Regions from separate parts of the Sporosarcina sp. Y352 genome, predicted to be linked through region 1. Evidence: riboswitches for the same ligand, from Rfam matches in the RefSeq annotation. Region 1 holds a riboswitch; the other holds the start of a gene.

Region 1 (7,978 bases):
CCTGAACTGACAGGATTGGTCCGTTACGTAACCTGTCCATTTACCAATAAAGAAACAGCTGTCGTTCCAGCATTACAGCCTGACGTCACCATTATCCATGCCAATATCGCTGATGAAAATGGAAATGCCTATGTAAATGGCGCATTGTTTGAAGACTTGATCATGGTCAAAGCAGCTAAAAGAGTAATTGTAACTGCAGAAAAGATCATTGATTCAGCTAGTTGGGAAAATAAACCGCAAATTCCTGGATTCCTTGTTGAAAGTGTTGTCCTTGCTGAGAAAGGGGCGGCGCCGGGAAGTTGTGCACCGTTTTACGCAATTGATGAAGTTGAAGTGGCTAGCTATCTAAAAGATCCCGCAAGCTATTTGGAACAGGCAAAGGGGGCCGTCACGCATGTCTAACTTACAAACGGGTGATTATATAACAGTGGCCATGGCGCGGCTCATTAATGACGGGGAGCGCGTTTTCCATGGTGTCGCTTCACCGATGCCAGCAATCGCCATTCAATTGGCGAAAAGATTGCACGCTAAAAACGCCGTCTATCTCAGTATCGCAGGCGGCGTGGACGCGAAACCTTCGAATTACTCAAGCGTTTCGACAGCGGATGCATCGTTAAGTGAAGGCGCAATCGTCGATTTTCCACTTTCGGATATTTTCGACTTGTCGGCACGCGGTGGACTGGATGTCGCCTTTTTAAGCGGCGCACAAATTGACGGCCAAGGCCGATTAAACTTAAGCGCAATCGGTACTTTCGATAAACCAAAAGTCCGTTTACCAGGCGGAGCGGGAAGTGCAGCATTGCTTCCGACAGTGAAAAGAGGCATCTTGTGGAAAACAACCCACGACAAACGAGGGCTTGTTGACAAGCTCGACGTAGTCACAGCTGCCGGAAATACAGAAATCGTCATCACACCACTCGGTGTATTCAAAATATCTGAAACAGATAAGCGTTTGAAGTTGTTGTCCCTATTTCCAACAGTTACGTTCGATGAAGTCATCGAAAAAACAGGATTTGCCGTCGAAAAACATGAGGACTTTGAAGAGTTTGTCCCAGTGACGGAAGAAGAGATTCAACTGTTGCAGGAAATCGATGGAAATGGTGTTAGGTTTAGTGAGTTTTGAGAAATAGGCAATAAAATAGTCTACAAAAATCGTCCACACGTATTTTCCGTGTAGGCGATTTTTTTGTAGTTGAATTGCGGAGGACGGCACAGGGGCGACCGCCCGAATATTGGTTTGGACCGCTCAAATCCCACGCGCGACCGCCTGAATATCGTTTTGGACCGCTCAAACCCATCGCGCGACCGCCCGAATCACGATTTGGACCGCTCAATCCCACGCGCGACCACCCGTATATGGTTTTGGACCGCTCAAATCCCACCCACGACCGCCCGAATGGAAAATGTCTATGGACGTTTTTTCACCCGTTAACCCACTCAATTCGCATGATAAGTCACCAGCCCCTTCACATTGGCATACAGCGCGGCATTCGTCCTATCAGCTAAATCCAATTTCGCCAAGACCTGGGATACGTGTTTTTTTACAGTGTACTCGGTGATATACAATGCCTGTGAGATTTGCTTATTGGAATGGCCCATGCCGAGTTCAAGCAAGACTTCCTTTTCCTTTGGAGTCAGCTGTTCGATATGTACGTCTTCCTCAACAGGCACTTCAGACTTCGTAACAAAGTCAAGCACCCCAGGGTCATAATACTTCCTGCCCTTGTCAATAATTCGCAAAGCGTGAAGGAGTTCCTCAGGGAATGCCTCTTTTAAAATATAACCATCGACACCTATTTGTTTGGCTAGTTCAAAATCGAGCGCATCTATTGATGAAGTGAGCACAACGAACTTGCAAGTGATGCCTTGTTGTTTCGCTTCTGCGATCAAATCCAAACCGAATTCTTTCCCTAATCGAAGATCGACAATCGCTAAATCAGGCGTAGCTGTTCGAAAAAGGATAAGCGCCTCATGGCTATTCGTTGCTTCTCCAACAATTTCCATTGCATCGTCTGAAGAAAGGATTGACGCTAGCCCTTTTCTAACCAGTGGATGATCGTCAACACTAACAATTCGCATTATCCGATGACCTCATTTTTCATATTTAAATTGGGAATTTCAATTTGAATTTCTGTTCCAATGCCTTGTAATCCACCAATTGAAAATGTACCAAAGAAAGAACGAACACTATCTTTCATATTAGCGAGACCGATTCCTTTTTCCTGCTGACTCTCGTACGTGTCTACATTAATGCCGATCCCGTTATCCTTAATTTCCAAAACCGTTTTCTCTTCCAATAAAAACAACCTTAGTTCAATGGCAGTACACTCACCATGACGAACCGCATTGCCACACGCTTCAGAAATAATCCGATAAAGCGCCTGCTTTAATTCCTCCGAAATAAACGCTTCGTCACCCGTAATTTGGTAATCTATCCGTACATCAACGAGACGTGCGTACTCGTCCAAAAAACTTTTAAGGCGGATAAGAAAATCGTTCTCGCCTTCCTTGATGGAACTGAGTTGATAGATAGCTGTTCGAAGTTCTATAATGGTCATATTCACCGACTGAGATAAAAACTGGTACTCTTCATTCAATTCATCAGAAGTCATATCTTGACCGTTCATCTGCAAACTAAGCAGGGAACTAGACAGACCAAACAACCTTTGCGAGACACTATCATGGATTTCATTGGCAATACGGTTCTGTTCATCACGAATAATTTCATCGACATAAGCCTGTCCTAAAGCAAAAGAGGGTCCTGACGTACTGCACGCTTGTACCTTATTATCTAGGATTTTATTAATACCACTCATTCCTCCCATCATAATAAAAACCCGACTGAATTGGACATAATGTCCAACTCTAATCAGGCCGGTTGCACCAATAACTCCATACATCCAAGGTGCCCACATGGAGGATGTACTTCACAGTTTCCGCTCATTATATTCTTCGATCCCCACGTCTAGTATTCTCGGGAATGAAAACAACAGTAGGGAACCCACTGCCCATAAATGCCCGAATGAGTCAACTAACCATCAGTGGGGGGTGGGGGGCTCCCTCGCTGACTTTATATAGTTCAGTATAACCAACTTAGGTTGAATATTACGTCACCTGCTGCGGTTGGGGAGGTTCTATTTTTGTACTATTAGCATATATTTTATCGTTTTAAGATTATTCTGCTACTTAATACCCACCCAAACGCAAATGATGATAAGAGTTCTTCTAATAGAAGTACATTCAAAAGAACATTGAGCTGGTACTAAAGTGTACCAGCACTACACTAAAGTGTACCAACACTACACAAAAGTAGAACAACGGAGAGACAAGGAGAACTGAAAAGTGCACTTTGGAGTGAGGATTGCCACGAGAAATCGGACCGCTCAATCTCTACGCGCGACCGCCCGGAAATCAGTTTGGACCGCTCAATCTCCACACACGACCGCCCGAATACCACCATCAACCGTCCAATCCCCACACGCGACCGCTCAAATATCGCCTCCAACCGCCCGTTACACACACATTTGAACTTCAATTTAAAATTCAAACAATGTTCAAAAAGGACTTGCAATCTAATTTGTAGATTGCTAAAATAACTACAAGGTTAGAATTATCAGTCAATTTAACAACGATTAAATGTAAAAATATAAAATAGCAAGAAGGTACCATCCAAAAAGGTTCTATCCAAAAAACCATTACCGAAATGAAAACGCTTGCGTAGAGGTGGAAAAATGAAACTCTCTGAGAAAAGAACATTGAAGAAGAAAGAACAGATATTATTGACAGCAATCACTGTTGTAAATCAAAGAGGCTATGATGGAGCGACGATGGAGGAAATTGCAGCAGAGCTTTTGATGACGAAAGGTTCTTTGTATTATTACTTTAAAAGTAAGAGCGACTTGATGTACCAATGTCATAGTTTCGTACTCTCTCAAGCAACGATTGAACTTGAAAATGAATTAGATGGAAAAGGGTCGGCAGAAGCAGTCCTTCGAAGAATGATTGCAATGCATATAGATTACGCAATTGAAGAAAAAGAGACATTCAATATGATTTTGGAACCTAAACAAATCTACGACGCGGATCAATTAGAAGAGGTTTTAAAACTTCGTAAAGATTACGCGGAGTTATTCGATCGGATCATCGAAAGGGGTATCAATTCAAAGGAGTTTCACCCAACAGAGACAATCATCGTAAGAATGATGATACTCGGCGCGATGAACTGGATTCAACAGTGGTATAACCCAAGTGGAAGAATCCCGAAAGATGAGTTAAAAACCTACTTTGGAGATTACATTGTTAAATTATTGAAATGAGGGGATGGGAAGAAATGTTCATGCCAGAAGTTTTAGCAAAATATGCTGAAAATCAACCGGGTAAAGTCTTCACTTTTTATAACGGACGCAAATGGACATATGGCGAATTTTACGAGAAAGTGAAAAGAGTATCCGCTTACTTTCAATCTAAAGGATATAAAAAGGATGATATTATTGCGCTGTATTCACTGAATTCAGATGTATTTCTTGTATGTTACTTCGGTATTCAATTAGGTGGATTTTCTGTCATGCCCATCAACACGAAATTAGCGACTCCTGAAGTAGAATATATTTGCAATCAATCAGAAGCAAAAGCACTCATTTATGATATACGGATTGAACAAGTAATTAATGAAATAGAACACGTATTTCAAGATAAATTAACAATTGACGGGGGAGAACTACAAGGGGGTATTTTAGAAGAGTCTTCCCTGGAATTTTCTCCTGTCCAATTAAATGCAAACGACACAGCCGTTGTTATGTATACTTCGGGCACAACAGGCAAGCCAAAAGGTGTCATGTTGACACATCAAAACATTCTTGCGACTGCAGAGATTTGGTCAGAAGCAATGAGTGTATCGGATAGGGATAGAATGCTAGTCTCAACGCCATTATTCCACTGTGCGGCAAGTCATGTTTTTGTTGTACCGGTAACGTATAAAGGTGGTTCAATCATTATCGAAGAAGCATTTTCCACAGTCCAAACCCTTAACCTGTTACAAGGGGCAGGCCCGACAATGTTTTTTGGTGTACCGGCAATGTACACAATCATTTTGAACTTACCTCACATTCATGATGTGAAGCTTCCAACACTTCGATTATTTGCATACGGTGCAGCTCCGATGCCTTATGAATTAGTAAAGAAATTGAAGGAAACTTTCCCGAATGTCAAAGTTCAAAATCTATATGGGCAAACGGAAAATGCGCCAGCCGCTTCGACATTAAAAGATCATCTTGCACTTGAAAAAATAGGTTCGGTAGGAGAGGCACTTCCGCAAACTGAGATCAGAGTAGTTGATGAATACGGAAAGCCGCTTCCGGTTGGTCAAGTGGGGGAAATTGTCGTCAAAGGACCACAAGTAATGAAAGGTTATTTGAAAAATGAGTTAGCAACCCGACAAGCGATTAAAGATGGCTGGCTATACTCGGGCGACTTAGGGAGATTTGATGAAGATAGACTCCTATATATCGTTGATCGGAAAAAAGATATGATCAATCGCGGTGGAGAAAATGTCTATCCAGTTGAAGTGGAAGAGGTATTGTATCAAATTCAAGAGTTGTTGGAAGCGGCAGTTGTCGGTGTGCCGCATGAAGTTTATGGCGAAGTACCAAAAGCATTTGCAGTGATGAAAGAGGGTAAATCGATTACTGAAAAGCAGGTTATTGACTACTGTGCAACACAACTCGCGAAGTACAAAGTGCCAATAGAAGTGGAGTTCTTGGATGAACTGCCGAGAAATGCATCCGGAAAAGTGTTGAAGCACACACTTTGGCCGAAAGTTGAAGCAAAGGCGTGAGTCAGATTCTATATGAAGTGCGTGATGAAATTGGATAAATAGCGATATAGGTAATACGTGAAAGCAACTATAGATATAGGGAATTTTGAGATAGTCGATTCAATGGGGAAATAAAACTCACAGGAAATTGTGAGTTATGGGGAGAGGAAGATGGGATATGAGTAATGTATACATCGTCGATGGAGCACGAACGGCATTTACAGAGTTTGGCGGATCTTTTGCGAAGGTAGGTGCGACGGAGCTCGGTACAGCAACCGCAGTGGAAGCATTGAGGCGCTCGAATGTGCAACCTGAACAAGTCGATCATGTCATCTATGGCAATGTGATTCATACAGGAAAAGGGGCCGCATATATTGCGCGCCACATTGGATTAAAAGCGGGCGTTCCTGAAGAAGTTCCTGCACTGACGTTAAATCGACTATGCGGTTCGGGTATGCAATCTGTAGTAACAGCGGCACAACATATTTTATTGGGTGAAGCAGAGATTGTTTTAGCTGGTGGAGCGGAAAATATGTCGCAATCTCCGTACGCCAATTTCGAACAACGTTTCAGTGGTTCGAAGCTAGGAAATTTACAATTTGAAGATATGTTAACGGCGACATTGACAGATCAACACACAGGAAGCGGTATGGGCATGACGGCAGAAAAACTGTCTGAACAGTATTCGATTTCTAGGGAAGAACAAGATGCGTTTGCCGTCGAGTCCCATCAACGTGCAGCGAAAGCAGTTGAGGACGGCTTGTTTGCTGAGGAAATTATTGCCGTTGAAGTGAAAACACGCAGAAATACAGTGTTGGTCGACAAAGATGAGCATATTAGACCGGATGTGGATGGTGTCGGAATGGCAAAGCTCCGACCTGCATTTAAAAAAGAGGGAACGGTAACAGCCGGAAATGCCTCTGGGATTAATGACGGCGCAGCTTCCGTTGTTGTCGCCAGTGAAAAAGCTGTACAAGCGAATGGATTAAAGCCAATCGCACGTATTGTTTCATGGGGAGTCGTTGGCGTGGATCCAACAATTATGGGAATAGGTCCAGTTCCGGCCATCAAACAAGCGTTAAAACGGGCGAATCTGACCATTGAAGATATGGATATTGTGGAAGTGAATGAAGCATTTGCAGCACAATACCTAGCCGTCGAAAAAGAGTTGGGACTCGATCGTTCGAAAACAAATGTCAATGGCGGCGCGATTGCACTGGGACATCCAGTAGGCGTAAGTGGCACAAGGATTTTATTGTCAGCTGCTTATGAATTAAAACGGCGTAACGCGAAGTATGCTGTGGCGAGCCTGTGCATTGGCGGCGGACAAGGCATTGCAGTGGTGCTTGAAAATGCTTAAAATCCCTGTGATTATTGCCCCTATGTTTTTAGTTTCTACACCAAAAATGGTGATTGAGGCAGGAAAAGCAGGCGTCATTGGCTCATTCCCTCTATTAAATGCACGTCCAATAGAGAAATGTGCTGAATGGCTACAAGAAGTGAATGAAGGGTTAAATGATATTCCTTGGGCAGTGAACTTTGTTTGCCATAAAAAAACAAATACACGCTATGAGGATGATTTGGAATTAATTCGGAAATACGAACCTCCAATTGTCATTACTTCGCTCGGGCATCCTGGGGAAGTGAAAGAAGTCGTTCATGGCTATGGGGGTCTGGTTTATTCAGACGTGGCACATGTGAAACACGCGAAAAAAGCGGCGCAATCGGGAGTAGATGGCCTAGTTTTAGTGTGCGCTGGTGCAGGGGGCCATGGTGGGACATTAAATCCATTTGCATTTATTGCAGCGGTAAAAAGCTTTTATAAGGGGACAATCATATTATCAGGAACCATTTCAACAGGCGCAGACATTGCGGCTGCACAGTTAATGGGGGCAGATTATGCCTATATGGGTACGCGTTTCTTAGCGGCAGAAGAAAGCAGCGCACAAGAGGAATTCAAACAAATGGTCATCGATTCAACAATTGAGGACATCATTTACTCAGATTCATTTAGCGGCGTCCATGCAAATTATCTAATTCCAAGCATTATAGAAGAAGGCATTGACCCAGCAACACTCAAACCAAAAGATGATGTAGATTTAACGCATTTGGTGGACGTCAAAGCCTGGCGCGATATTTGGTCCGCGGGTCAAGGTGTAACAACCG
Region 2 (7,978 bases), on a different contig from region 1:
GACATAGAATATATTCTTATTTCGATGAACTTTGTCTAAATAGTAATAACCTATATAACACGACAAATTTCTTTATCAGGCAGGTATACACTTCTTTAAACAATGAAGGTGTGTTACAACCTTTACAAATAGAAGTAATGAACACACTTCGTGACAATATTGATAAAATGAATGTCAATCAACAAAGAGCATATAGCAAAAAATTAGAAAAAGAACAAATGAAACCAAGAGACGAACAAAAAGAAATAAAGGAAATTCTATTTGAGTTACCTTCAAAAGAAAAGCCCTTCTTAGGTTACAATTTTCTTGATTGTCTTTTTAAAACAATTAAACAAAAAGACTATTATTCGTTGCCAGGTCAGATAAATCAACAAGTTCTTAGAAATGTCGTGCAAAATTGGACTAGTTTTTTCGCAAGTTTGAAAGACTTCAAAAAGAATCCAGGAAAATATACAGGAAGACCTTCTATTCCTGGTTACCTACCTAAAGGAGGCAGGAAAGAATCAACTCTTTCTAATCAAATTTGCAAAATTAAAGACGGTAAATTCCTGAGCTTTCCAAAAACCAAAAGAAAAATAAATATCGGTAAGTTAGCAAATTTCAATGGTAAGTTTCAACAAGTGAGAATCATACCCAGGCACAATTGTTTTACTGTTGAATTAGTCTTTTTAATCGAGACGAAAAAACAATTATCCGCCAAAATGGAACGATGCATGAGTATCGATTTAGGTCTTGATAACATTGCAGCGCTAGTTTTTAATACAGAGCACGTTCCAGTCCTTTTTAAAGGCGGTAAAGTTAAATCTATCAATCAATGGTACAACAAAATGCGCGCTTACTTCTACGCGGCTCTTCGTAACGGGAAAAAACCAAAAGAAGGAAACTTCCAGTCTAAAAAATTAGTGAAATTAGATTCCGTAAGACACAGACAAATCAAAGACTTTTTCCATAAAGTTAGTTTCAATATCGTGAAAATAGCCGTGGAAAGAAACATTGATGCAATTGTTATTGGCAAGAATGCGGGTTGGAAACAAAAAATAGAATTAGGGAAAAGAAACAATCAAAACTTTGTCCAAGTGCCACACTCATTGCTAATAGATTTAATCACTTACAAAGCGAATGCCGAGGGTATATCAGTAATTGTAACTGAAGAAAGCTACACATCTCAGGCAAGTTTTGTAGATGAAGACATTATTCCGACCTACAAATCGGGGAATAATACAAATCACATTTTCAGTGGAAAACGTATAAAACGCGGTATTTACCGTACAAAAAGTAAATCATTAATAAATGCAGATGTGAATGGTGCAGCAAACATCCTAAGAAAAGTAGTGCCGAAAGCATTCGCTAACGGTATAGCGGCTGTGTGTTCCCAGCCTCAATTGGTCAATGTGCGATAGCACTAACCCTGAAACCCGAGACTTCAGTCGTGGGAGGTTCATGCGTTCGTAATAACTAAAAGAAATCATAGAATCTAACATATAAAGTGAAGAACCGTGAAAAATTATGAAAGACAAGGTAGAATAGAACTCGTGGAACTTGATTTACAAAGCGATTTTGAACACATATGAAAAGGGGCGAAAACATGAATGCTTACGATGAGTACATGAAAGGTATCGTTAAACCGATGCGTGAAGAGCTTGTAGGGACTGGATTTACGGAATTAACGACGTCTGAGGATGTCGAAAGTACTATGAAAACACTTGAGGGGACTGCACTGGTAGTGATCAACTCGGTCTGTGGATGTGCCGCGGGTTTGGCACGCCCAGCTGTCAGAGAAGCGTTAAAAGGAGCCGAACATAAACCAGATCACTTGTTGACTGTATTTGCTGGACAGGATAAAGAGGCGACTGAAATGATGCGAGATTATTTCCCAGAAGTACCGCCGAGTTCACCTTCGATTGCCCTTTGGAAAGATGGAGCATTAGCTTATTTTATACCAAGAGAACAAATCGAAAATTTCGAAATGGAACAAATTAAAGACCATCTATCAGAAGTACTCGACCAAGTTTGTAAATAATGAGTACAGTCATTACGACTGCCGGCAGACCAAATGATAAATCGATACAACTTGCATTAGAAGCTTCTAGAGCTCTCGGTTATCCGATTGTCGAACGAAATAAACAGTCTATTCACGGGATGCAGAAAACTAGTGGCGCGGATGTGCTTGTAGCAGGCAAGAATCGCTATGAGTTATATCGGATTGGAATGGAGGACCCATTTTTCTTTCATCCCAATTCGGCCGCGTTCAGATTGAAACGGCTTGCGAACGGGGAAAAGGATCCATTAATTGAGACAGCTCAATTGCGCAAAGGAGATTCATTTCTTGATTGTACGCTTGGTCTTGGATCAGACAGCATTACCGCATCTTTCATAACGGGAGAAAACGGCAAAGTGTTAGGGATTGAAGCTGATCCTTCTATTGCGTTTATAACCGGCCGGGGACTTCGTTCATTTCCTTCCCATTCTGAACAACTTACTTTGGCCATGCTAAGAATAGAAGTTATTCAGTCGGAGGCGATTGATTATTTAAGCAAGCTATCCGATTCTTCCTGGGATATTGTCTATATAGATCCGATGTTTCATACACCTATTGTAGAATCATCCAATTTCACACCACTGCGTCAAGCTGGTGTACATAGATCGCTTACAGATGAATGGATAGAACAGGCACAACGTGTATGTAAACGGCGTGTTGTTGTAAAAGATCGTTTTGATTCACCCGTATTCGAAAGATTTCATATGGAACAAGTAGTAAGACCGAATACGAAATTCCATTTTGCTTTTCTCCAAAAGTGAAGAAATTAAAAACGCCGTCATCCAAAAGAAGCGGACGACGGCGTTTATAGCTATTAATGTGTGAAATTCAATGAGCTTAGGTATAGGATCAATGCGAGCATCCCTAGGCCGATAAACAATTGTACATCCATTAATGAGTACCTCCTTCAAGAAAACGAACATTTATCTACGTTATTATTGTACAATGAAAGTGAGAAAGAAGAAACCTTTTCAATAGCTTTTCGTCAAAATAGAATATTAAAATATACTAAATTGCGGGTGAGATACTATGAAAAAGTGGTTCCAGAAAACGCTCATTGTTGCCGTAGCACTTTTGACATTTGGTGCAATTCCACCAAATCATGAAATTTGGACTAACTTGCAAGACAAAGGTCTTTCAAAAATTTCGGATAGACCCTTACAGAGTACAGATTATTCGATTGGATTAGCCGATTCTTTAGATGAAGAAAATCTGATGGGGAGCTCCGATTCCTTAGAAGAACTATTTATCACTTCTGCAAAAAGATTATCCTATATGAAATTCGGTACAAAAGTTGGGCCAGTAATTGCCGATGATTTTGATAATATCATTTTCCCGAAAATTGAAGAAGCCATTCAGATGACACTTGAAAAATCCGATAATCTTCATAAACGGCGTTTAGCTATCAGTGAAAAGCCTGCCGGAGATTATTCGGAGAAAATATTTAATGTATATGATTTGGATGATAGGAAAGATCTTATTCGTTTTCATGTACGAACTGAGAAAAGGCCTCAAGACGGCTACTTCTATAACTTTCATTATCATATCGCCGAAGATGAATTTACAGCTCATTACTCAATTGGCGACATATATTGGGCAAAAGACACACCTCCAAAGTGGTTATCTTAAATAACCATGCTGGGGGTGTGTTTTTATTTAATTTTTGGATGCCTTACCTAAAGGGTTTATGAGCGGAAAAGTCATTAATTAGCGACTCTAAACACTCATAAATAACCATTAGTAAAATTTGATATGGACAATCTTCTCAGGTGTCTGATTACACTGGGGAGGTAGACCAATTACATGTAAATATCCGGCATCTTCCGTTCCTACTATCCAGTAACGATATTATGATTGATTTAGAAAAGTATCAATGGGTGATGAAAGACAGTCGTGAGGTAAAAGTAGAATATGAATTAAACCGCGGGGCCAATGTACAGGGGATGTTAACGAGTCCCTTAGGAGTAGGCTACTTATTTTACATGTTCATGCACGGTATCAGCAAAATGAATCTTTTTTCAGGAAGCTTTTTGATTACAAATAAATGCGTATTATGGTTGGTGATAACTGTTAATAGAGGTGAATGATTCATCTAAATTAATTTGGAGGTGAAATATTTATTAAAATTCTCTATCTTTTTTTACTTTTAGGAATTCTATCTGGAGCAGCTATTACTTATTTCTATGGTCACATACCTTTCTTGTTCTATCTAGTTATGCTTGTGATTTCAGTCATTATCGCAATAAAAGTTCGGAAATGAAAAGTGGCGTTATGTCAACCAGAGGTGTATTACATATACAAACCAGTTCAGTAACCGAATTCTTTGTTCAACTAATTGGCTTTCGATTACTCGAACAAGTAAGATTTTAAATAATCTATTTGACACAAAACACGTTCCATTCATTCTGCCAATGAATGGAACGTGTTATTTTTATTGTCTTTTTACGGAAGGGAGAAATCAAATCATGTTCTTCAAAGCTAAAATCTGTAGAAATAAGCTGTATATCTACCCTGAAGTCGAAGCCCTTGTAGCAAAACAAAGCCCAGCGGAATTAATCGAGCTGGGTTTTGTCGTGCTTGAAACATCTCTTCTATTGTTGAGGATGTCGAACGGGAGGTTGAGTATGTAATGAAGTTTTGTGAGCAATAAGACCGCTGATTGCAATTCCGCGGCCTTAGACACAGTCACCTTAATGGTGTAGCAGCAGTATTGTCGAACCTGGCGATTGATAAACGTGGGGGTATTTGGCAGTATACACAAACTATGCAGTAAAGGATACGAGGATAACAGAGTCATTTATGAATGACAACCCTTGTACCTATTGGAACTCTAGATGATAATTCTAGAACATCATTATTAAACATTCTAATACATCCACGTGAGACATTCTTACCGATTGAAGCTGGGCTACTTGTGCCGTGTATACCGTAATGAGGCTTTGATAATCCCATCCAAAGCACTCCAAATGGACCTCCGGGATTACGTTGTTTATTGATGATCGTGTATGTCCCAGAAGGTGTCGGTGACAATATTTTTCCAACTCCAATTGGGTAAGCTTTTATAAGCCTGTTTCTATCAAAAAGTTTTAATTGATGTTGTGAAGTAGACACGTCAATCCATATCACCATGAAAATCAACTCCGTTCTTTGACTAATGTATGAATTAGCCTAGGAATTTGTGAATTAACAGAAATTAATAGAACAGTTAATGAGGATAGAAAGCCAAAATGCTTAATGAACAGTTTAACTATTATACGCCGTGAAAGATAAATTTCTTACCCTATTGAGTGTAGTTGTATAAGGCTTCTTCAACTTTATTGCTTTAGAGACCAAATAAAGTTACTTTGTTGTTATCCATCAGAACACGTTTCATAACTGATGTCATAATTGAGTGAAGAATGAAATAACTATAAAGATGCTGGGTTACAAATATAGGAATTTAAATTACAATAAAGTAATAACAACATCTTCAGCTAACTAGCAGCTTTAGTTCATTAAGAGACACTGGACACAGATGAAAATCAGGTAATTTAGTTAACATTGGAAGTATCTAACTGTTGTATACTTATATACTTAGCAACTCTATTGAAAAAGGCAAAGTTATCGAAAGGTAATGACGCAAAACCACAGGTCTAAAGCATTAAGCTATGACGGCTGGGTTACCGAAAGGGGTAAGGAAGGTAATTGAAAGAAAAACGTTTTAAATACTCATTAATTATTATTTTTTTATTTACGGTTGCCCTAGTTCTTATTGATACGACTATAAGTGAGTATGCGAGAAGCCATTATCCATTTATATGGTCACTCTCTCTGATTCCGATTATTATGATTATGAATATGTATCCTAAATGGAAAGTAATTATAGGGTCCGGAGTCTTTTATAGCTTTTTGAAGTACATAACAGAGTTTGGTCAGAAAATTAACCCTGATAATAGCGAAATCAATGCACTTATTTTAGGTTCGCTCATTAATTGGTCTATTACTCTAGCTATTGGATACTTCGTAAACAAGTCTTATAAATTATTTCTAAAAGTAGAAGAGCTTACCATTACAGATTCATTAACTGGTATTTATAATCGAAGATATTTAGAGCTTTTTATGGAAAAATCTATTCCTATTTATAAAAGGACGAACAGTTCTTTAGTTTTTATGATGTTAGACATAGACCATTTCAAAGAAGTTAATGATAATTATGGTCATCAATGTGGGGATGAAGCTCTTAGGCATACTTCAAGTATTATTAGCAATAACGTAAGAAACTTTGATGTCTTCGTTCGTTTTGGCGGAGAAGAATTTGCAGTTATTCTACCAAACACCGAAGTTGCTGAAGGGCTAATAATATCAGAACGTATACGTGAGGCTGTTGAGAAATCAGAGTTCATTTATAAAAATGAACGTATTCATTTTACAATCAGCATTGGAGTATCTTTTTACAATGGGGATACCGCGGAGGAGTTTATTGAAAAGGCAGACAATGCTTTATATAAAGCAAAAGAAGGTGGTAGAAATCAGATAGCAATTATTAATTGATAGGACTTTTGCTACTAGTTATTTTATAGGAGCTTACTAATTTAAATGAATACTCTTTTTTTTCACTAACGAGTGTGAAACCTCTGTAATGGAGGTGGGTGAACAGCCCCAAGTCTAGCGATAGGTAATAATTATTTTTCAACTGTGCATTGCACTGATCGGGTAAGAACGTGGGAACATCACTTCATACAATGATGCCACAGTGCAAGCTCTTCGATTAAGAGTAACTTGAAACTTATAATTAAGAATATCATCGTTAGATGGTTTGATTGGAATTTAATATTTTGACCATCGATTAAATCAGTTTCAATTTCTCCGTGTGACCTAATGCAAAGCAGTTTATTACCAATAAATGAAACTTCTCATTAGTCTTGGACGTATCTTAATATAGGAGCTATATTTGATAAGTTGCTGGCTTCTTAAGTTACTGCTAGGGGGATTGATTTTATCTATTGGATTCTAGCTATATTCTATAGTGTCATTATTTTAACTATGTTATTTACAGGACTGCTTAGTAATTTATTGTTCTTCATTATCTCAGTAATAGCAGCACTAATTATTGTTTTTAAAGAAAGAAGTAACTTGAATGAAAATAGAAATAGGCAGATTATTGCACTTGGTTTTTTTACAGTCATATCTCTATGTACAATTGTTATTGTCTTTTTCAATAGAGAATTAATTGTGTAAAGGTGTTAAGGGAAGATAGAACTGCTATGTATGTTTTTTGCATACATAGCGGTTCTTTTTAATTTTTATCAGAGGAGGAAATAACAATGACACTTAGTCCGTATTCTTTATCACACGATTGGTCGCTACACTGGACACGTATCCCATCGAATATAAAGCGCTCAAACTATGTAAACGGAGAATCACCGAAAGAACGAAAAGCATTAGAGGCACTAGCGGCAGTGGGATTAATCGGGGGAACACAACTCTCCCGGTTATTTTCTTTGGATAAGAAACGATTAAAACGTATGGTTTCAGAGAAGAAAATCGTTCGTCATGAAATTCATCGAAACAAGCAGGTCATACCAATTTACACACTCGGAATAAGCGGGGCAGTCGTTGCTGGGTTGAATGACTGTTACGAAAGTAATTATTGGGTTGGATACAAAGCGGAGGATGTTTTAAAACGACTTCTGTTTTTTCAATTGTTTCAACATTTTCCGGAATCTAAAATTTTGCCAACACTAGAACCATTCAGTGGGGTGATCCAATTTCAAGGCTGGCCAATCTATGTATATGTATTGCGTGGAGATGTAAATGATTTGCTCATATATTTAAAGTGGAGCGGTAAACATTTCAATGAGCATCTAATCATTATTAAGGAATCAATTAGACATTTACAACCACTAAAGGTAACTGCCAAAACTCTCAAGGTTAGGGTGGCTGTAGATGTGGATTTACGGG

What was found. Region 1 has a riboswitch for cyclic di-GMP ahead of AC1TO6_RS15125 (sensor histidine kinase). Riboswitches for the same ligand answer to the same signal wherever they lie in the genome.
Region 2: it holds a riboswitch for cyclic di-GMP, as region 1 does, so the genes downstream of both, AC1TO6_RS05580 (GGDEF domain-containing protein) here and AC1TO6_RS15125 (sensor histidine kinase) in region 1, are expected to answer to the same signal.

Annotation. Positions count from the first base shown of each region.
Region 1 covers NZ_JBXCJE010000009.1:102,480-110,457, forward strand. Annotated here, with positions in the region: gene AC1TO6_RS15110 (CoA transferase subunit A) at 1-402, shown strand, start outside; gene AC1TO6_RS15115 (CoA-transferase subunit beta) at 395-1,123, shown strand; gene AC1TO6_RS15120 (response regulator) at 1,438-2,079, opposite strand; gene AC1TO6_RS15125 (sensor histidine kinase) at 2,079-2,900, opposite strand; cyclic di-GMP riboswitch class II at 2,866-2,947, opposite strand; gene AC1TO6_RS15130 (TetR/AcrR family transcriptional regulator) at 3,732-4,316, shown strand; gene AC1TO6_RS15135 (class I adenylate-forming enzyme family protein) at 4,331-5,833, shown strand; gene AC1TO6_RS15140 (acetyl-CoA C-acetyltransferase) at 5,991-7,172, shown strand; gene AC1TO6_RS15145 (NAD(P)H-dependent flavin oxidoreductase) at 7,165-7,978, shown strand, end outside.
Region 2 covers NZ_JBXCJE010000003.1:7,630-15,607, reverse strand. Annotated here, with positions in the region: gene AC1TO6_RS05610 (RNA-guided endonuclease InsQ/TnpB family protein) at 1-1,400, shown strand, start outside; gene AC1TO6_RS05605 (BrxA/BrxB family bacilliredoxin) at 1,586-2,020, shown strand; gene AC1TO6_RS05600 (class I SAM-dependent methyltransferase) at 2,020-2,799, shown strand; gene AC1TO6_RS05595 (YpjP family protein) at 3,068-3,667, shown strand; gene AC1TO6_RS05590 (hypothetical protein) at 4,504-4,668, shown strand; gene AC1TO6_RS05585 (L,D-transpeptidase) at 4,832-5,167, opposite strand; cyclic di-GMP riboswitch class I at 5,622-5,705, shown strand; gene AC1TO6_RS05580 (GGDEF domain-containing protein) at 5,723-6,568, shown strand; gene AC1TO6_RS05575 (hypothetical protein) at 7,342-7,978, shown strand, end outside.